Regions from separate parts of the Micromonospora sp. A200 genome, predicted to be linked through region 1. Evidence: predicted binding sites of a transcription regulator. Region 1 holds the regulator's gene; the other holds the start of a gene.
What was found. The regulator HrcA, encoded in region 1, represses chaperone genes, less so after heat shock. The targets are predictions, from matches to a motif close to GGTTNGCACNCTCNNNNNGAGNGTGCNAACC.

Region 1 (10,326 bases):
CGGTGCCGCCGACCTCGCAGGTCCACAGCGGCCGGTCGGCGCGGTGCAGGGCCGCCGCCAGAGCGGGCACCCGGGCCTGCGCCTGCACCCGGCGCACCATCCGGGCCAGCCGGTCGGGCCCAGCCGTCACGCGACGTTCCGGGCCAGCATCGGGCCGAGCGGCGCGCCGCCGAGCAGGTGCGCGTGGACGTGGAAGAGCTCCTGGCCGCCGTACGCGCCGGTGTTGAACATCAGCCGGAAGCCGTCACCGAGCAGCCCCTCGTCCTCCGCCACCGCGGCCGCCGTGGCGAGCAGGTCGCCGGCGAGCTTCGGGTCGCCCTGCCCCAGCGTGGCGACGTCGGCGTAGTGCTCCTTCGGAATGACCAGCACGTGCACCGGCGCCTTCGGATCGAGGTCGCGGAAGGCGAGGGTGGTGTCGGTTTCCCGGACGATGGTGGCCGGGATCTCCCCGGCGGCGATGCGGCAGAACAGGCAGTCGGATCCCATCGGGGCATGGTAAGGCGTGCCGCGCGCCTCGGGCATGATGTGCCGCGTGACTTCACGAGCGGTACTGGTGACGGGGGCGTCGCGCGGCATCGGCCGCGCGGTGGCGAGGGCGTTCGCGGCGGCCGGGGACCGGGTGGCGATCCACCATCGGGACTCGGCCGAGCTGGCCGAGGCGCTCCGCGCCGAACTGCCCGGCGACGGTCACGTGGTGGTCCGCGCGGACCTCACCGACCCGGCGGCGGTACGGGCCATGGTGGACGACGCCGCCGCCCGGCTCGGGGGGCTCGACGTGCTGGTCAACAACGCCGGCGTGTACGGCGAGCGGGACGCCCCGCACCCGGTCTTCGGCGCCTCGTACGAGCAGTGGCAGCGGCAGTGGCGGCGGGTGCTGGAGACCAACCTGACCGGGGCGGGCAACGTCACCTGGTGCGCCGCCCAGCACATGCGGGAGCGCGGTGGCCGGGTGGTGAACGTGTCGTCGCGGGGCGCGTTCCGGGGCGAGCCGGACCAGCCCGCGTACGGCGCCAGCAAGGCCGGCCTGAACGCGCTCGGGCAGTCCCTCGCCGTCGCGCTCGCCCCGTACGGCATCGCGGTCGCCACGGTCGCCCCGGGCTTCGTGGCGACCGACATGACCACGGAGCACCTGACCGGCGAGCAGGGCGACGCGATCCGGGCGCAGAGCCCGTTCGGCCGGGTGGCCCGCCCCGAGGAGATCGCCGCCGCCGTGCACTGGCTGGCCAGCCCCGAGGCGCAGTGGGCCTCCGGCACCATCGTCGACCTCAACGGCGCCTCCTACCTGCGTACCTGACGCCGGCCGCCGACAGGTCGCCCGCCCAGACCCTCCCGAGGACCGCCCGGACCGGGGACGGCGCCGTCGACGAACGGTGTCTCCCGGCGTCCCGGCATCGGGGCATCGGGGCATCGGGGCATCCCGGCAGGGTCGCCGCCAGGGGATGTTCGTGTGAGCGATATGCCTGTGCGGCATAAATATGCCGCACAGGCATATCGCTCGGCTGTGGTCATCGAGGAGGCGGCCACTACCCTTCGTAGTCAACGCACTCGCGGCGTCCCGGCGGCCGGCGGGGCGTGAGCAGCCCTGCTGAAGGACGACCTACCAGCGGCCGAGGCGGGTGGCCAGCACGCTCAGTGCGGCCACCCCGGCCGTGGAGGTGCGCAGCACCGACGGACCGAGCCGCACCGGGCGGGCGCCGGCGTCGGCGAAGGCGGTCAGCTCGACCGGGGCGATGCCGCCCTCCGGGCCGACCACCAGCACGATCTCGCCGGTGCCGGGCAGCTCGGCGGTGGTCAGCCGATCCTCGGCCTCCTCGTGCAGCACGAACGCGGCACCGGCGCCGGCGATCCGCCGCACCACGGTCCCGGTGGACTCGTCCGGGGCGCCGGCCACCACCGGCAGCCAGGGCCGGCGGGCCTGCTTGGCCGCTTCCCGGGCGGTCGCCACCCACTTGTCCCGGGCCCGTACGCCCCGGTCGCCGCGCCACTGGGTCACCGAGCGGGACGCCGCCCAGGGCACGATCTCGTCCACCCCGACCTCGGTCATCGCCTGCACGGCCAGCTCGCCCCGGTCCCCCTTGGCGATGCCCTGCACCACGACGATCCGGGGGACCGGCGCGTCGGCGTACCCCCGGGAGGTGACCCGCACGTCGAGGGTGCCCCGGCCGACGGCGGTGACCAGGGCGGCGGCCGTGCCGCCCCGGCCGTCGGCCAGCAGCAGCTCCTCGCCGACGCGCAGCCGCTGCACGGTGGCCGCGTGGTGGCCCTCCGGACCGTCCAGGGTCAGCGTGTCGCCGGTGGGCAGCGCCTCGACCAGGAACAGCGGCGCGGACACCTCAGGCGTGCCCGTTGAAGGCGTCGCGCATCCGGGAGAAGAAGCCGCCCTGCTTGGTCAGCTCGGCGACCTCCTCGCCCCGGGTCTTGGCGAAGTCGCGCAGCATCTTCTCCTGGTCGGCGTCGAGCTTCGTGGGGGTCCGCACGTCGAGGTGGACGTAGAGGTCGCCCCGGCCGGTGCCGCGCAGGTGCGGCACGCCCCGGGCCCGCAGCCGCAGCGTGCTGCCCGGCTGGGTGCCGGCCTTGACGTCGACCGTCTCCTCGCTGTCCAGCGTCTTGATGGTCAGCCGGGTGCCGAGCGCGGCGGCGGTCATCGGCACGGTGACCCGGCAGTGCAGGTCGTCGCCCTTGCGGGAGTACACGTCGTGCGGCCGCTCGTGGATCTCCACGTAGAGGTCGCCGGCGGTGCCGCCACCCGGGCCCACCTCGCCCTGCTGGGCGAGCCGGATCCGCATGCCGTCCTCGACCCCGGCGGGGATCTTGACGGTCAGCGAGCGGCGGGTGCGCACCCGGCCGTCGCCGGCGCAGGTCGGGCAGGGGTGCGGGATGGTGGTGCCGTACCCCTGACAGACGGTGCAGGGGCGGGCGGAGACCACCTGGCCGAGGAAGGTGCGCTGCACCGACTGCACCTCGCCCCGGCCGCCGCACGCCTCGCAGGTGGCCAGGTGGGTGCCGGCGGCGGTGCCGGCGCCGGCGCAGGTGGTGCAGAGCACCGCGGTGTCGACCGTGATCGGCGCCTCGACGCCGAACGCGGTCTCGTGCAGGTCCAGCTCCAGCCGCAGGATCGCGTCGGCGCCCGGCCGGGTACGCGGTCGCGGCCCCCGGGCGCCGCCCGCGGCGCCGCCGAAGAACGCGTCCATGATGTCCTGGAAGCCGACGAACGGGCCCGCGCCGCCGGGGCCGCCCGGCCCCGCGCCGCCGCCACCCGGGGCGAGCGGGTCGCCACCCAGGTCGACGATCTGCCGTTTCCGGTCGTCCGAGAGGACCTCGTACGCGGCGTTGATGTCCTTGAACTTCTCCTGGGCCTCCGGGTCCGGATTGACGTCCGGGTGGAACTGCCGCGCCAGCTTGCGGTAGGCGCGCTTGATCTCGTCGTCGGAGGCTTCCCGGCTCACGCCGAGAATGCCGTAGTAGTCCCTGGCCACTGCGTTCGGTGTCCTCATGTTCGTCTCGCGTTGCGCCGGTCGTCGGCCGGAGCCGGTGCCGGCCCCTGCCCTGGATCAGTTCTGGGCCAGCAGTTCGCCCACGTAGCGTGCCACGGCCCTCACCGTGGCGATGGTGCCGGGGTAGTCCATCCGGGTGGGGCCCAACACGCCCAGCCCGCCGAGCGCGGTCGCCCCCGGCCCGTAGCCGGTGCTGACCACGGAGGCGGCCCGCAGGTTGTCGATCTCGTTCTCGTCGCCGATCAGCACCCGGGTGGTGGTCGACTCGGCCTCGCCGATCAGCTTGAGCATCACCACCTCCTCCTCCAGCGCCTCCAGGATGGGCCGCAGCGAGCCCTGGAAGTCGAGCAGGCCGCCCCGGGTGAGGTTCGCGGTGCCGGCGAGCGCGATGCGCTCCTCGTGCCGTTCGACCAGGGTCTCCAGCAGCACGGTGGAGAGCGTGGTCATCGCCCCGCGCAGGTGCGGCGCGGACTCGTCGACCAGCGCCTGGACCAGCGGCGGGGTCTCCGACAGCCGGCTGCCGACCAGCTTCTCGTTGACCAGCCGACGCAGGTCGGTGACGTGGTCGGCGGGGATCGGCGCGGGCAGCTCCACCAGCCGCTGCTCGACCCGGCCGGTGTCGGCGATCATGACCAGCATCAGCCGGGTGGTGGAGATCGGCACCAGCTCCAGGTGGCGCACCGAGGAGCGGGCCAGCGACGGGTACTGCACCACGGCGACCTGCCGGGTCAGCTGGGCCAGCAGCCGCACGGTGCGGTGCACCACGTCGTCCAGGTCGACGGCGCCGACCAGGAAGCGCTCGATCGCCCGGCGCTCGGCCGGGCTCAGCGGCTTGACCCGGGACAGCCGGTCGACGAAGAGGCGGTAGCCACGGTCGGTGGGCACCCGGCCGGCACTGGTGTGCGGCTGCCGGATGTAGCCCTCCTCCTCCAGCACGGCCATGTCGTTGCGCACCGTGGCCGGCGAGACGCCGAGCTGGTGCCGCTCGACCAGGGCCTTGCTGCCGACCGGCTCCTGCGTGGCGACGTAGTCCTCGACGATCGCGCGCAGCACGGCGAGCTTGCGGTCGTCGAGACCCAATCTCCCCACCTCCTGACGCACGTCGGCCCGGAGCGGCTGAGGCGCCCCGGGCGAGCGCACTGGCACTCGACTGTAGCGAGTGCCAGTCTACGTCGGCGTCCCCGCTGACGCGATGATCAGCGACGGACCACGGGTGCGCCCCGCCACCCGGACAGCGCGCCAGGGCCGATCATCCGGACATCCGGGGCGGTGTCGCTCTGGTGAGGGCTTGCCGGCAACCCCTACCGTGACGTCCATGACTGAACCACCTCGCCCTCCCGGAGCGGGGGACCCCGGCGACCGCCCGGACCCGACCGCCCCGTCCGGCTCGTCGTACGAGCCGCCCACCGCACCACTGTCCGGGGCACCCGGGGCGGGCGGCTATCCCCCGCCCGGTGGCTATCCGCCACCCACCGGTGACCAACCGCCGTCGGGCGGCTACCCACCGCCGGGTGGCTACCCACCGCCGGGTGGTTACTCCGCGCCGGGCGTCGGCTATCCGACCGCGGGCGGGTACGGCGCTCCCGGCGGCGGCTACGGCGCCCCGGGCGGCGGCTACGCCACCGACGACGACAAGACCTGGTCGCTGGTCGCGCACTTCGGCGGCCCGGTCGGCGTGATCGTGGGCGGCAGCCTGCTCGGCTGGGTGGCGCCGCTGATCGCGCTCTCCGCCAAGGGCCAGCAGTCCCCGACGGTGCGGGCGCACGCCACGGCCTCGCTGAACTTCCAGATCACCTGGGCGATCGCCAACGTCATCGGCTTCGTCCTGGCCATCGTCACCTGCGGGGTGCTCTTCTTCATCCCGATCCTGACCGCCCTGGTGCCGATCATCTTCGGCATCATCGGCGGGGTGAAGGCCACCGAGGGTGTGGTCTACCGCTACCCGGCGAGCTACGCCTTCAAGAAGTGACTCGGTCCCGGCCGGCCCCACCCGGGCCGGCCGGGCCGCGCGGGATCAGGGCAGCAGGTCGCGGACCACGGCGTCGGCCAGCAGCCGCCCGCGCAGGGTGAGCACCGCCCGCCCCGCCGCGTGCCCCGCCGGGTCCAGCAGGCCGTCGGCCAGCGCCCGCTCGGCACCCACCCGACCCGCCGGGTCGAGGGCGTCCAGCGGCAGGCCGGAGGCGAGCCGCAGCCGGAGCATGACGTCCTCCATGTGCGCCTCGCCGGCGGTCAGCACCTCCCGGGCCAGGCCGGGCGACTCCCCGGCGGCCAGGCGCTTCGCGTACGCGGTGGGGTGCTTGACGTTCCACCAGCGCACCCCACCGACGTGGCTGTGCGCCCCCGGGCCGAGGCCCCACCAGTCCGCGCCGGTCCAGTAGAGCAGGTTGTGCCGGCACCGGGCCGCCTCGGAGCGGGCCCAGTTGGAGACCTCGTACCAGGAGAAGCCGGCCGCGCCGAGGGCGGCCTCCGCGGCCAGGTACCGGTCCGCCGCCACGTCGTCCGACGGGTACGGCAGCTCGCCGCGCCGCATCCGGGCGGCGAGCCGGGTGCCGTCCTCCACGATCAGGGCGTACGCGCTGACGTGGTCCACCCCGGCGGCGACGACCTGGTCGAGGGAGGCGGCGAAATCCGCCGCGCTCTCCCCCGGCGTGCCGTAGATCAGGTCCAGGTTGACGTGGTCGAACCCGGCGTCGCGGGCCTCCAGCGCGGCGGCGACCGCCCGGCCGGCGCTGTGCCGGCGGTCGAGGATCGCCAGCACCCCGGGCGCGGCGGACTGCATGCCCAGGGAGATCCGGGTGTAGCCGGCCGCGCGCAGGGTGCGCAGCGACTCCGGCGTGACCGACTCGGGGTTGGCCTCGGTGGTCACCTCGGCGTCGGCGGCCAGCCCCCAGGTGCGGTCGATGCCGTCCAGAATCCGGGCCAGGTCGTCGGCGGGGAGCAGGGTCGGCGTGCCACCGCCGACGAAGACGGTGTCCACCCGGGGCGGCGGGGTGTCGCCGAGGACCCGGGCGGCCAGCGCCAGCTCGGCCAGCACGGTGTCGGCGTACGACTCCCGGTCGGCGCCGCCGCCGAGCTCGGCCGCCGTGTAGGTGTTGAAGTCGCAGTAGCCGCAGCGGCTGGCACAGAACGGCACGTGGACGTACACGCCGAAGCCGCGCGCGCCGACCGCGCTCAGGGCGGTGGCGGGCAGCGACCCGTCGACGGGGACGGTCTCGCCTTCTGGAAGGACGCCGGGCATGGCCACTAGTGTGCCCGGCATGACCTCTCCCGACCGCCTCGTGCGGGTCGCCACGGCCCGTGGGGTGACCACCCTCACCCTGGACAGCCCGCACAACCGCAACGCGCTCTCCACGCCCCTGATGACCGAGCTGCTGGCCGGGATCGCCGCGGCGGTCGCCGACGACGCGGTACGGGTGATCGTGCTGGACCACACCGGGCCGGTCTTCTGCTCCGGCGCGGACCTGAAGGAGACGGCCGCCGCGTACGCCAGCGGGAGCGTGCCGGCCGGGATGCTCGGCGACGTGCTGGCGGCGGTCTGGGAGTGCCCGAAGCCGGTGCTGGCGAAGGTGGCCGGGCCGGCGCGGGCCGGCGGGCTGGGCCTGATCGCGGCGGCCGACCTGGCGGTCTGCGCCGAGGAGGCGACGTTCGCCTTCACCGAGGTGCGGATCGGGGTGATCCCGGCGGTCATCTCCGCCACGGTGCTGCCCCGGCTGCACCCACGCGCGGCGGCCGAGCTCTACCTGACCGGGGACACCTTCGACGGCCGGCGGGCCGCCGAGATCGGCCTGGTGACCGCGGCGGTGCCGGCGGACGGGCTGGACGCGGCGGTGGAGCGCTACTGCGCCTCGCTGGTGCGCGGCGCGCCGAAGGCGCTGGCCGGGGCGAAGGGCCTGCTTCGCCGCCCGGCCCCCACCGACCTGCCCGGCGAGATCGCCGAGCTGTCCGCCCTCTCCACCGGCTACTTCCTCTCCGAGGAGGGCCGCGAGGGCGTGCTCGCCTTCCGCGAGAAAAGATTGGCTCGATGGGTGGCCGCTCTGGACGGTGGTCCGGCAGACGGGGCGCGGTAGCACCGGTTCGGGGCCTTTCTCTCCTTTGCTCCCGAAAACGTGAACCGGTCGGCCGACCCGGCTCGCCTTTTCGGGCACGTACGCTGGGGATGACCGTGAAACAGGAGGTGCGGGTGCGAAGTCGGGCAATTGTCGCAGTCGGTGTCGTCTTCGCGGTCGTCGCTCTCCTCGGGGTCTGGGTCGTCGTCCGTCAGCTCGGCGGCCAGCTCCGGCTCCCCGTTGCCAGCCGCAGCTGCACCGTCCAGGCCGACGGCACGGTGCTGCTCGACGCCGACCAGATGGCGAACGCGGCGACGATCGCGGCGATCGGTATCCAACGGCAGATGCCCGAGCGGGCGGTGGTGGTCGCGCTGGCCACCGCGTACCAGGAGTCGGGCCTGCGCAACCTCTCCGGCGGCGACCGGGACTCGATCGGCCTGTTCCAGCAGCGGCCGAGCCAGGGCTGGGGCACCCCGCAGCAGATCCGCGACCAGCGGTACGCGGCCAACCGCTTCTACGCCGCGCTGAAGAAGGTGCGCGGCTGGGAGGAGATGCGGGTCACCGACGCGGCCCAGGCGGTCCAGCGATCGGCCTTCCCGACGGCGTACCAGAAGTGGGCGGACGAGTCCGAGGTGCTGACCCGCGCCCTGCTCGGCGAGGCGACCGGCGCGGTGGCCTGCACGGTGAGCCGGACGCCGGTCATGCGGGGCGAGGCGGCCGCGGCGGCGCTGACCCGCGGCCTCACCCTGGACTGGGGGCTGCCGGGCACCGGCACGGTGGCCGCGCTGACCGGGCTCACCGTGCCCGCCACCGACCGTCGCGACGGCTGGCGGTACGCCCACTGGCTGGTGTCGCACGCGCCCGACCACGGGGTGAAGCGGGTCCGCTTCGCCGGCCTGGAGTGGACCGCCGAGAACGGCACCTGGGCCAAGGTCTCCGACGGCCGCCCGGCCGACGGCCAGGTGCTGGCGGAGGTCTTCGCCGAGGGCTGACCCCGGTCGCCGGCACCTCGCGGCCCCGACGCGGACGCCGGTCTACCGGTGTCGCCCGGCCCGAGGCCCGAGGCCCCAGCTCAGGGGCGGGTGCCGGCCACCCGGCGACGGACCTTCTCCAGGACCGGCTCCGGCAGCTCGGCGGCGTCCAGCAGCCGGGGCAACAGCTCCGGTTCGAGGTTCATCGCCCGGAACACCTCGCCGACGGTGACCCCGTGCGCGGGCCGGTCCACCACCTCGACCGGGTCGCCCGCGCCGACCTCGCCCTCGCGCAGCACCCGCAGGTACGCCCCGGGCGCCGCCCGCACCGTGAACCGCTTGATCAGGTCGGGTACGCCCCAGAACCCGGCGAAGGTGGTGCAGGGGGTACGCGGCTTGGTCACCTGGAGCACCGCCGAGCCGATCGCCCACAGCTCGCCGATGACCGCCCCGGTCACGTCCACCGCCGAGGTGGTCAGGTTCTCGCCGAACCCGCCGGGCGGGACGGTGCGCCCCAGCTCCGCCGACCACCACTCGGCGTCCTCCCCCGCGTACGCGTAGACCGCCTGGTCGGGGCCGCCGTGGTGGGCCCGCTCGCCGATGAAGTCGCCGGCGACCCCGTCGGCGCGCAGCAGCACCGGACCGTCGACCGGTCGCTTGTCGATGCCGGTGCGGCCGCTCGCGTCGCCCGCCCACTCCGCCTCGGTCACCACGCCGAGGTTCACCGCCGCCAGCCTGCCCGTCATGGCGCAGAGCCTAGCCGTGGACGCCGGGTCCGGGGCACCCGCCGATCCACCGTCGGCTCAGCCCTTGGCGGCGCCGGCCGGCCCTCGACGGGCGCGCAGCTCAGCCCTTGACGGCGCCGGCGACCAGCCCGGAGACCATCCGGCGCTGCACCAGCAGGAAGAAGACGATCACCGGCAGGGTGAACAGCGTCGAGGCGGCCATCACGGACCCCCACGCGGTGTCGTCCCGGCCGAAGAAGAAGGTCATCGCCACCGGCAGGGTGTACTTGTCCTGGTCGTTGACGAAGGTCAACGCGAAGATCAGCTCGTTCCAGGCGGTGATGAAGGAGAAGATGCTGGTCGCGACCAGGCCCGGCGCCACCAGCGGGAAGAGGATCCGGCGGAAGATCTGGGCTCGGCTGGCCCCGTCGATCGCCGCGGCCTCCTCCAGCTCCTTGGGCACCGCGGCCACGAAGCCGCGCAGCATCCAGACCGCGAACGGCAGCGAGAAGCCGAGGTAGGTCAGGATCAGGCTGGGCAGGGTGTTGTAGAGACCGAGCCGCTGGATCATCAGGAACAGCGGGATGACCAGCGCCTCCAGCGGGATCATCTGCACCACCAGCAGCATGATCAGGAAGCTGGTCCGGAGCGTGAAGCGGAACCGGGCCACCGCGGTGGCCGCGAGCAGCGCGACCAGGCCGCTGAGCAGCACCGTGCTCACCGCCACCAGAGCGCTGTTGAGGAAGAAGTCGGCGAACGTCACGCCCGGGATCAGGTTGCCGGTGAGGATCTCCCGGTAGTGCTCCAGGGTCGGTTCGGCCGGCACCGGCCGGGGCGTCGACGAGAAGATCTCCCGGTTGGGCTTCAGCGACGTGGCGACCATCCAGTAGACGGGGAAGGCGGCGAAGAGCGCCACCAGCAGGCCCGCGCCGTTGAGGGCGACCCGCTTCACCATCGCGCCGCGCCTCACGCGTCCTCCTCCTGCTTGAGCACCATGCGGACGTAGAGACCGGTCACCACCAGCAGGATCAGGGTGAGGATGACCGCGATCGCGGAGCCCACGCCGTACTTGGGCGGCGGCGAGAAGGCC
Region 2 (10,326 bases), on a different contig from region 1:
TTCTCGTCACCGGTCAGGCCCAGGTCGTCGGCGAGCACCGGCAGGATCTGCGCCAGGGCGGCACCACCACCGGGCACCGTGCCCTCCTCGACGGCGGCCTTGGTCGCGGCGATGGCGTCCTCGATGCGGTGCTTGCGCTCCTTCATCTCGACCTCGGTCGCCGCGCCCACCTTGATGACCGCGATGCCACCGGAGAGCTTCGCCAGCCGCTCGGCCAGCTTCTCCCGGTCCCACTCGGAGTCCGAGGCCTCGATCTCCTTGCGGATCTGCGCGACCCGGTCGGCCACCTCGGAGGACTGGCCGCCACCGTCCACGACGGTGGTGGTCTCCTTGTCGACCACGACGCGCCGGGCGGTGCCGAGCACCTCCAGGCCGACCTGGTCGAGCTTGTAGCCCAGCTCCGGGGCGACCAGCTCGGCGCCGGTCAGGATCGCCATGTCCTGGAGCATCGCCTTGCGGCGGTCGCCGAAGCCGGGGGCCTTCACCGCGCAGACCTTGAGGGTCTTGCGGATCGAGTTGACCACCAGGGTCGACAGCGCCTGACCCTCGACGTCCTCGGCGATGATCAGCAGCGGCTTGCTGTTCTGGAGGACCTTCTCCAGCAGCGGCAGCAGCTCCTCGATCGCCGAGATCTTCTGCGTGGTGATCAGGATGTACGGGTCCTCCAGGACCGACTCCTGCGACTCCACGTCGGTGACGAAGTTCGGCGAGATGAAGCCCTTGTCGAACTGCAGACCCTCGGTCACCTCCAGCTCGGTGGTGAGCGCGGAGCCCTCCTCGACGGTGATGACACCGTCGCGGCCGACCTTCTCCATCGCCTCGGCGATCAGCTCGCCGATGGTGGCGTCCTGCGCGGAGATGGTCGCGACGTTCGCGACCGCCTCCTTGCTGGACACCTCGACGGCCCGGTCGAGCAGCGCCTCGGAGACCTTGGCCGCCGCCGCGTCGATGCCCCGCTTGAGACCGGACGGGTTGGCCCCGGCGGTCACGTTGCGCAGGCCCTCGCGGACCATGGCCTGGGCCAGCACGGTCGCGGTGGTGGTCCCGTCGCCGGCGACGTCGTTGGTCTTGGTCGCCACCTCCTTGACCAGCTGCGCGCCGAGGTTCTCGTAGGGGTTGGTGAGCTCGATCTCCTTGGCGATGGTCACGCCGTCGTTGGTGATCGTGGGCGCACCGAATTTCTTGTCCAGGACGACGTTGCGCCCGCGCGGGCCGAGGGTGACCTTGACCGTGTCCGCGAGGGCGTTGACACCGTGCTCGAGCAGGTGTCGGGCGTCGTCCGAGAAGCTCAGGATCTTCGCCATGAATGTCCCTTCGAAGCGCCGTTGCCCCGGCCCGGCGAGCCGGACCGGGGCAACGACACTGATCGGTTGCTTACTTCTCGATGACCGCGAGGACGTCGCGGGCGGAGAGCACCAGGTACTCCTCGCCGGCGTACTTGACCTCGGTGCCGCCGTACTTCGAGTAGATGACGGTGTCGCCGACGTTCACGTCAACCGGGATCCGGTTGCCCTTGTCGTCGATGCGGCCCGGGCCGACAGCGAGGACGGTGCCCTCCTGCGGCTTCTCCTTGGCGGTGTCGGGGATCACGATGCCCGACGCCGTGGTGGTCTCAGCCTCGTTCGCCTGGACCAGGATCCGGTCCTCGAGCGGCTTGATCGCAACCTTGGTCGCGGTAGTCACGGGCATACCCTCCTGGGGTACTGGTTTCGTTGCCGGTCGACCGGGGCCGACCAGCGTCAATCTGCCACATGCCACCGGGCGGGGCCGTCGTCGCGGGTGCCGGTCCGCCTGGCGTTCAGCGCCCGCGCCGGATGGCCCGGGAGCTGGCACCCTCGGGGTGAGAGTGCTAATCGCAGGTTATTCCTCGGCTAGCACTCCGTCAAGGAGAGTGCCAGCGCGTCGCGCCCGAACGGCCGCGATCGACGCGGCAGGGGCCGGTCGGACGGCGCGCGGCGGGTCGGGAGAATGGGCGGGTGGACATCGACCAGCTCGCCGCGCTGCGTACCCCCGAGGGGTCGGCCGCGCTCGCCGCGGCGGCCGAGCTGGCCGGCGGTGACCCGCTGGCCTCGGCCGCCGCGCTGCGCGCCGCCGGGGTGCCGGCCGGGCTGGCCGCCGGCGCGCTGACCCAGGCCGAGCTGCGCCGCCGGGCGGTGGCCAAGTTCGGGCCCGAGGCCGCCGGCATGTTTTTCACCCGGGCCGGGCTGGAGCAGGCCACCCGTCGGCCGGTCGCGGACCGGCGCGCCGCGCGGCTGCGCGCCGCCGGCGTGCGCACCCTCGCCGACCTCGGGTGCGGCCTCGGCGCCGACGCGCTCGCCGCCGCCCGCGCCGGCATCCGGGTGTACGGGGTGGAGGCCGACCCGGTGACCGCCGCGATGGCCGCCGCGAACGCCGAGGCGGCCGGGCTGGCCGAGGAGTTCACCGTGGAGTGCGGCGACGCGACGGCGTTCGACGTGACCCGGGTGGACGGGGTGTTCTGCGACCCGGCACGACGCCGGGCGGGCACCGGCCGGCGGATCTTCGACCCGAACGCATACTCCCCACCCTGGGACTTCGTCATCCGGCTCGCCGAGCGGGTGCCGTACACGGTGGTGAAGGTGGCCCCGGGCATCGACCACGCGCTGATCCCGGCGGGCGCCGAGGCGGAGTGGGTGAGCGTGGACGGCGACCTGGTCGAGGCGGCGCTCTGGTGCGGTCGGCTGGCCGAGGTGCCCCGCCGGGCCACCGTGCTGCGCGGCGACGTGGCGCACCGGCTCACCGGTTCGGGTGCGGCGGAGGCGGCCGTCGGCCCCACCCGCCGCTTCCTGTACGACCCGGATCCGGCCGTGGTCCGCGCGCACCTGGTCGCCGAGCTGGCCGACACCCTCGGCGCGACGATCGCCGACCCGAGCATCGCCTACCTGTACGCGGACACCCCGACCGCGACCCCGTTCGCCCGCTGCCTGGAGGTCACCGACGTGCTGCCGTTCTCGCTCAAGCGGCTGCGCGCGCTGCTGCGGGAGCGCCGGGTCGGCCGGGTGGAGATCCTCAAGCGCGGCTCGGCGCTGGAGCCGGAGAAGCTGCGCCGGGACCTGAGGCTGGCGGGCGACGCGCCGGCCAGCCTGGTGCTCACCCGGGTCGCGGGGGCGCCGACCGTGCTGGTCTGCCGACCCGTCGCGAGCTGACATCCGGCGTCCCGGTTAGCGTGACCGGCATGGCGGGACAGGGCACTCCGGCGACGGCGCTGCTGGCGAAGCGGAAGATCCGGCACAGCACCCACCCGTACGACGTCTCCCCCGACGCGCCGAACTACGGCGCGCTGGTCGCCGAGGCGCTCGGGGTGCCGCCGGAGCGGGTGTTCAAGTCGCTGGTCACCGAGGTGGACAGGGGGCTGACGGTGGCCGTCGTCCCGGTCACCGGCGAACTGGACCTCAAGGCGCTGGCCGCGGCCGTCGGCGGCAAGCGGGCGACGATGGCCGACCGGGCGGCCGCCGAGCGGGCCACCGGTTACGTCCGGGGCGGGATCAGCCCGCTCGGCCAGCGCAGGCGGCTGCCCACGGTGCTCGACTCCTCGGCGCTGGCGTACGACACCATCTACGTCTCGGCCGGCCGTCGCGGCCTCCAGCTCCAACTGGCCCCGGCCGATCTGGTCGCGCTGACCGACGCCACCACCGCCGCCCTCGCCGCCCACTGATCAGTTCCGGCCGCCGGAAAAGGAAACGGCACCGGTGTGGAAACGATTTCTCCACGCCGAAACTCGTCGAGCGGCAGAGCGGATCGGACCTGCGGAGATCGCGCCTTTTCCCGCGTTACGGGATCGTTACGGCGGTCCGCCAAACTCGTGAGCTCGGCAGTCTTGCGCCGCCGACACGGGTGGCAATACGTTGCCGCTCACAACAAACCAGCCTGCCACCACCCACCCCGAAAGGACCCGTGCAGATGCGCAAGGGCCTCCTCGCACTCACCGTCGTCGGCCTGCTGGCCGCCAACGGCGTGGCCGGTTGCGGCGACCAGCTCACCAGCGGCAGCGCGGCCGACGGCGCCAGGAAACCGAAGATCGGCGTGATCCTGCCCGACAGCAGGACCTCCGCCCGCTGGGAGGGCGCGGACCGCCGATTTCTCGAGGAGGCGTTCGACGCCGCCGGAATCGACTCCGACATCCAGAACGCGCAGGGTGACAAGAGCCAGTTCTCCAACATCGCCGAGCAGATGATCACCAATGGCGCGACCGTCCTGATGATCGTCAATCTCGATTCCGGCACCGGCAAGGCGGTGCTGGAGAAGGCGCGGTCGCAGGGCATCGCCACCATCGACTACGACCGGCTCACCCTCGGCGGCTCGGCGCAGTACTACGTCAGCTTCGACAACGAGGCGGTGGGCAAGCTCCAGGGCCAGGGCCTGGCCCGGTGCCTGACCGAGCAGGGCGCCCGGAAGCCGGTCGTCGCCTTCCTCAACGGTTCACCGACGGACAACAACGCCACCCTGTTCAAGAGCGGCTACGACGCGGTCCTCAAGCCGAAGTTCGACGCCGGGGAGTTCCGCCGCGGCCCGGACCAGTCGGTGCCGGACTGGGACAACGCCCAGGCCGGGGTCATCTTCGAGCAGATGCTCACCCAGACCGAGGGCCGGATCGACGGCGTCCTCGCGGCCAACGACGGCCTCGGCAACGCGGCCATCTCGGTGCTGAAGAAGAACAAGCTCAACGGCAGGATCCCGGTGACCGGCCAGGACGCCACCACCCAGGGGCTGCGGAACATCCTCGCCGGCGACCAGTGCATGACCGTCTACAAGGCGATCAAGGACGAGGCGAAGGCCGCCGCCGACCTGGCCATCGCGCTGGCCAACGGGGAGCGGAAGGAGACCGGCCAGACGGTCCGGGATCCGGAGAGCGGTCGCGCCGTGGACGCCATCCTGCTCACCCCCAGGGCCATCTACGCCGACGACGTCAAGGACGTGATCGCCGACGGCTTCGTCACCAAGGACGAGGTCTGCTCGGGGGAGTACGCCCCGCTCTGCGCCGCCGCCGGCGTCAACTGACGGCACCCCTGCCGACGCGCAAAGGAGAACCCCGTGTCCGCGACCCCCCTGCTGGAACTGCGCGGGATCGACAAGAGCTTCGGTCCCGTGCAGGTCCTGCGTGACGTCGCTCTCTCCGTTCACCCGGGCGAGGTGACCGCGCTGGTCGGCGACAACGGCGCCGGAAAGTCCACCCTGGTCAAGTGCATCAGCGGGATCCACCCGACGGACTCCGGCGAGTTCCTCTTCGAGGGCCGCCCGGTCACCGTCAGCAGCCCCCGCGACGCCGCCGCGCTCGGCATCGACGTCGTCTACCAGGACCTCGCGCTCTGCGACAACCTCGACATCGTGCAGAACATGTTCCTCGGGCGGGAGAAGCGCCGCGGGATCGTGCTCGACGAACCCACCATGGAGCAGATGGCCGCCGAGACGCTCGCCGGGCTGGGCGTGCGGAACGTCAAGTCGCTGCGCCAGCACATCTCCAGCCTCTCCGGCGGCCAGCGACAGACGGTCGCGATCGCCAAGGCCGTGCTCTGGAACAGCCGGCTGGTCATCCTCGACGAGCCGACCGCCGCGCTCGGCCTCGCGCAGACCGCCCAGGTCCTGGAGATAGTCCGCCGGCTGGCGGACAACGGCCTGGCCGTGGTGCTCATCTCGCACAACATGAACGACGTCTTCGCCATCTCCGACCGGATCGCCGCGCTCTACCTCGGCCAGCTGGTCGCCCAGGTGAGGACCACCGACATCACCCACTCGCAGGTCGTCGAGCTGATCACCACCGGCCGCTCCCGCCACCTCGGCCTGGGCGCCGGGCCGGACGCCGGCGGCACGCGCGACGGCAGCGAGCCAGCCCACCTGACCCCGGGAGCAGTCCGATGACCAGCACCCTCCTGCCGCGGGACGGGCTCGGGGCCGGCACCCCGGCGCCGACCGTCGGCGACCACGTCCGCGACTACCTCGCCCGGGTACGCGGGGGCGACCTCGGCTCGCTGCCGGCCGTCATCGGCCTCACCGTGCTCTGCCTGGCCTTCGCGACCGTCCGGCCGGTCTTCTTCTCGGCGGCCAACTTCGCGAACCTGTTCACCCAGGGCGCCGCCGTCACCGTGATCGCGATGGGTCTGATCTTCGTGCTGCTGCTCGGCGAGATCGACCTCTCCGCCGGCTTCGCCAGCGGCGTCTGCGCCACCGTGCTGGCCAACGTGCTCAGCGTGCTCGGCTACCCCTGGTACGTCGCGGTCCTCGCGGCCATCGGCACCGGTGTCCTCATCGGCCTGACCATCGGCTTCCTGGTGGCCAAGGTCGGCATCCCGTCCTTCCTGGTCAGCCTGGCCGGCTTCCTCGCCTTCCAGGGCATCGTGCTGCTCCTGATGAAGGAGGGCACCAACATCTCGATCGACGACCAGGTGATCATCGCGATCGAGAACAACTACGTGCCGCCCGTGATCGGGTGGCTGCTGGCCGGCGTCGCCGTCGCCGGGTACGGCACCGTGCAGTTCCTGCGCCACCGCAACCGGGTCACCCGGGGCCTGGTCACCGAGCCGGTCGCCGTGGTGGCCGCCCGGGTCGCCGGGCTGGCCCTCCTGCTCGGCTGCGCCGTCCACGTCCTCAACCAGGAACGCAGCATCAACACGGCGATCAGCTCGACCAGGGGGATGCCCGTGGTCGTACCGCTGATCGGGGCCCTGCTGGTCTTCTGGACCTTCGTACTCAACCGCACCGCGTACGGCCGGCACCTGTACGCGGTGGGCGGCAACCCGGAGGCCGCCCGGCGGGCCGGGATCAACGTGGACCGCCTGAAGATCTCCGCCTTCGTCATCTGCTCCAGCATGGCGGCCGTCGGCGGCATCATCGCCGCCAGCAAGGACCGCTCGGTCGACCCGAACACCGGTGGCAGCAACGTCCTGCTCTACGCGGTCGGCGCGGCGGTCATCGGCGGCACCAGCCTCTTCGGCGGCAAGGGGCGGATGATCCACGCGGTACTCGGCGGCGCGGTGGTGGCTGTCATCATCAATGGAATGGGCCTGCTGGACCTCAGCTCCGGCCTCAAGTACACCTCGACCGGACTGGTGCTGCTGCTGGCCGCGGGCGTCGACGCGCTGTCGCGGCGCCGTTCCGTCGCCACCGGCACGCGCTGACCACGGAGTACCAGGAACGATGCGGGTAGGACCGAGCCAGGACGAGATCCGGCGGCAGAACCTCGGGGCTCTGCTGCGGCACGTGCACGTCCACGGCGCGACCTCCCGCGCGGAACTGACCACCACCCTCGGACTCAACCGCAGCACCATCGGCGCGCTCACCGCCGACCTGGCCGGCGCCGGGCTGGTCAGCGAGGGAACGCCGAAGGAAACCGGTCGCGCCGGCCGGCCGTCGCTGGTCGTCCGGCCCGAGTCGGCCCGGGTCTACGCGTACGCGTACAGCATCGAGGTGGACCGGCTGCGGGCCGCGCGGGTCGGTCTCGGCGGTGAGGTGCTCGACCGCCGGGACCTGGACCGGCCGCGCGGCCTGGACGCCGGGGAGACCGCGCCGCTGCTGGCCGGCGCGCTCAAGGAGATGCACCAGCACGTGGCGCCCGGCTCGCTCTGCGTCGGCGCCGGGGTGGCGGTGTGCGGGATGGTCCGCCGCGACGACGGGCTGGTCCGGCTCGGCCCGGCCACCGGCTGGGTGGACGAGCCGATCGGCACGGTGCTCGCCACCGAGCTGGGCATCGACGTACCCGTCACGGTGGGCAACGTGGCGGACATGGCCGCCTTCGCCGAGCACGCCCGGGGCGTCGCCGCCGGCTGCGACAACGTCATCTACCTGTACGGCGACGTCGGCGTCGGCGCCGGCATCATCGCCGGCGGGCGGCGGCTCACCGGCCACGGCGGGTACGGCGGCGAGGTCGGACACATGGTGGTGGTCCGCGACGGCGCCCCCTGCGAGTGCGGCTCCCGAGGCTGCTGGGAGACCGAGATCGGCGAGCACGGGCTGCTCCGCGCCGCCGGCCGCTCGGACGCCCGCGGCCGCGACGCGCTGCTGGCCGTCTTCGACGCCGCCGACCGGGGCGACGCCCGGGCCCAGACGGCGGTACGTCGGGCCGGCGACTGGCTGGGCTTCGGGGTGGCGAACCTGGTCAACATCTTCAACCCGGAGATGGTCATCTTCGGCGGCACCATGCGCGACCTCTACCTGGCCGCCGCCGCCCAGGTCCGCAGCCGGCTCAACTCGATGGGGCTGCCCGCCTGCCTGGAGCACGTCCGGCTGCGCACCCCCAAGCTCGGCGCGGACGCGGCGCTGATCGGCGCGGCGGAGCTGGCCTTCGAGCGGCTCCTCGCCGACCCGCTCGACGCCGGCTGACCGGCGGCTCCCGCCGACGCCCCGCCCTGCGTACCCTGTCGCACGTGGACGTCCAGCTGCGCGCCTCCGACGACGACCGGCACCGGGTGGTCGCCGAGCTGCAACGGCACACCGGCGCGGGGCGGCTCACCCTGGACGAGTTCTCCGATCGCGTCGCCGCGGTCTGGACGGCGCGCACCCTGGGCGAGCTGGCCGACCTGACCCGCGACCTGCCCACGGCACCCGCGCCGGCCGCCGCGGGCGACACCACGGGGCACGGCCGGCGCGAACTGCTGGTGCTCTTCGCGGTCGCCGCGGCCACCCTGCTGCTGCTCGGGATCTTCATGGCGCTGTCCCGCTGACCGGCATCCCGGGCTGACTTGTCGCTCAGCATCGGTGAACTGATCGGCTCGGTGGTCCGTACCAGTGGACGGACGGGCAGCCGGGTGCGCTGCCCGGCGTGACACGTACGGCCCGGACCGAGGAGGCACCGCAGGATGGCACCGCTGGAATCCGCACGTCGTCGGCCAGGGCACCGGACCCACCGGGTGGCGGTGCTGCTCATCGCGCTGGTGGCAGGGCTCGGCGTCCTGCCCGGCGTGGCCGTGGCCGCACCGGGCAACCAGATCAACGCCGCCGACATGACGCTGCTCAACGGGGTACGGCTGGCCGGGCTCTGGGAGATGCCGGCCGGGCAGATGGCCGCCGAGAAGGGGGTGTCCCCCCGGGTGCGGGAGATCGGGGCCGAGATCGCCCGCCAGCACGGGGTGCTCGACCAGTTGGTCGTCAACGCCGCCAACAAGCTGGGCACCACCCTGCCGACGGATCCCACCACCGAGCAGAAGGGGTGGCTGACCGAGATGCAGGAGGCGAACGGTAACCAGTTCGACCAGATCTTCGTCACCCGGCTCCGGGTGGCGCACGGCAAGATCTTCCCGGTGATCGGCGCGGTCCGGGCCAGCACCCGGGACGCCACCGTCCGTAGGCTCGCCGACGAGGCCAACAAGTTCGTCAACGACCACATGGCGATGCTGGAGAGCACCGGGCTGGTCCGCTGGCAGCAGATGCCGCCGGCCGCGCTGCCGCCCGCCCAGAGCGACTCGCTGATCGCCGCCGCCAAGGCCGGCGCCCCCGCCCCGTCGGTCGGGGTCAGCACCACCATCGTCTGGGCGGTCTTCCTGCTCGCCCTCGGCGTCGGAGGCTTCTCCACCTGGCGCATCCTGCGCCGCAGCTGACCAGCGGACCGCCGTCGGCGGCCGGGTTTCGTCAGAACCCGGCCGCCGACGGCGTTCCTCAGCGGTCGACCTGGGTGAAGTCCCAGGAGTGCGGGGGCCGGGCGACCAGCATGGCCGGCGGCTCAGGCAGCGGCCGGGGGCTGCTCCGCCACTTCGAGACGACCACCACCCGGTGGTCGGTGGAGGAGAAGACCTCGCTGGACAGGTGCAGCGGGTCGTGTTCCAGCTCCGGCAGGGCGGTGTCGCAGACCCAGGTGATCAGGTCGGCGAAGCCGAACGGCTCCGCGCGCGCCTCCCACATCCGCACGATCACGTCGGCGCTCCCCTTCCGTGCCGTCACACGCTGACCGTGGTCAGCGGCAGGGCCGAGTCGGCCGGCAGGTCCAGCCGGCTCGGCGTCACCCCCGCCGCGACCAGGTGCGAACCGAGCGCCGCGACCATGGCGCCGTTGTCGGTGCAGAGCTTCGGCCGGGGTACGCGCACCCGGATGCCGTGCTTCGCCGCGCGGTGCTCGGCCATCGCCCGCAGCCGCGAGTTGGCGGCCACTCCCCCGCCGATCACCAGCGTCTCGATCCCGTTGGCCCGGCAGGCGTCGAGCGCCTTGGCGGTCAGCACGTCGCAGACCGCCTCCTGGAAGGAAGCCGCCACGTCGGCCACCGGCACCGGCTCACCGGCCCGCTGGCGTGCCTCCACCCAGCGGGCGACGGCGGTCTTCAGGCCGGAGAAGGAGAAGTCGTACCGGTGGGCGGTGAGGTCCTTGGCGGCGGTGAGACCGCGCGGG

Region 2: groES (co-chaperone GroES) is a predicted target of HrcA. The motif match lies at 1,825-1,855, and genes of this name have one in related genera.

What each region holds. Positions count from the first base shown of each region.
Region 1 covers NZ_JARXXY010000010.1:184,681-195,006, forward strand. Annotated here, with positions in the region: gene M2302_RS12655 (serine hydrolase domain-containing protein) at 1-130, opposite strand, end outside; gene M2302_RS12660 (histidine triad nucleotide-binding protein) at 127-486, opposite strand; gene M2302_RS12665 (SDR family oxidoreductase) at 533-1,294, shown strand; gene M2302_RS12670 (16S rRNA (uracil(1498)-N(3))-methyltransferase) at 1,598-2,332, opposite strand; gene dnaJ (molecular chaperone DnaJ) at 2,334-3,476, opposite strand; gene hrcA (heat-inducible transcriptional repressor HrcA) at 3,552-4,574, opposite strand; gene M2302_RS12685 (DUF4870 domain-containing protein) at 4,810-5,463, shown strand; gene hemW (radical SAM family heme chaperone HemW) at 5,509-6,732, opposite strand; gene M2302_RS12695 (enoyl-CoA hydratase-related protein) at 6,752-7,561, shown strand; gene M2302_RS12700 (hypothetical protein) at 7,669-8,532, shown strand; gene M2302_RS12705 (MOSC domain-containing protein) at 8,613-9,257, opposite strand; gene M2302_RS12710 (carbohydrate ABC transporter permease) at 9,358-10,191, opposite strand; gene M2302_RS12715 (sugar ABC transporter permease) at 10,203-10,326, opposite strand, start outside.
Region 2 covers NZ_JARXXY010000004.1:102,678-113,003, forward strand. Annotated here, with positions in the region: gene groL (chaperonin GroEL) at 1-1,304, opposite strand, end outside; gene groES (co-chaperone GroES) at 1,375-1,689, opposite strand; gene M2302_RS05620 (methyltransferase domain-containing protein) at 1,977-3,164, shown strand; gene ybaK (Cys-tRNA(Pro) deacylase) at 3,194-3,673, shown strand; gene M2302_RS05630 (substrate-binding domain-containing protein) at 3,919-5,016, shown strand; gene M2302_RS05635 (ATP-binding cassette domain-containing protein) at 5,050-5,874, shown strand; gene M2302_RS05640 (ABC transporter permease) at 5,871-7,130, shown strand; gene M2302_RS05645 (ROK family protein) at 7,150-8,331, shown strand; gene M2302_RS05650 (DUF1707 domain-containing protein) at 8,376-8,672, shown strand; gene M2302_RS05655 (DUF4142 domain-containing protein) at 8,808-9,545, shown strand; gene M2302_RS05660 (hypothetical protein) at 9,604-9,858, opposite strand; gene tsaD (tRNA (adenosine(37)-N6)-threonylcarbamoyltransferase complex transferase subunit TsaD) at 9,882-10,326, opposite strand, start outside.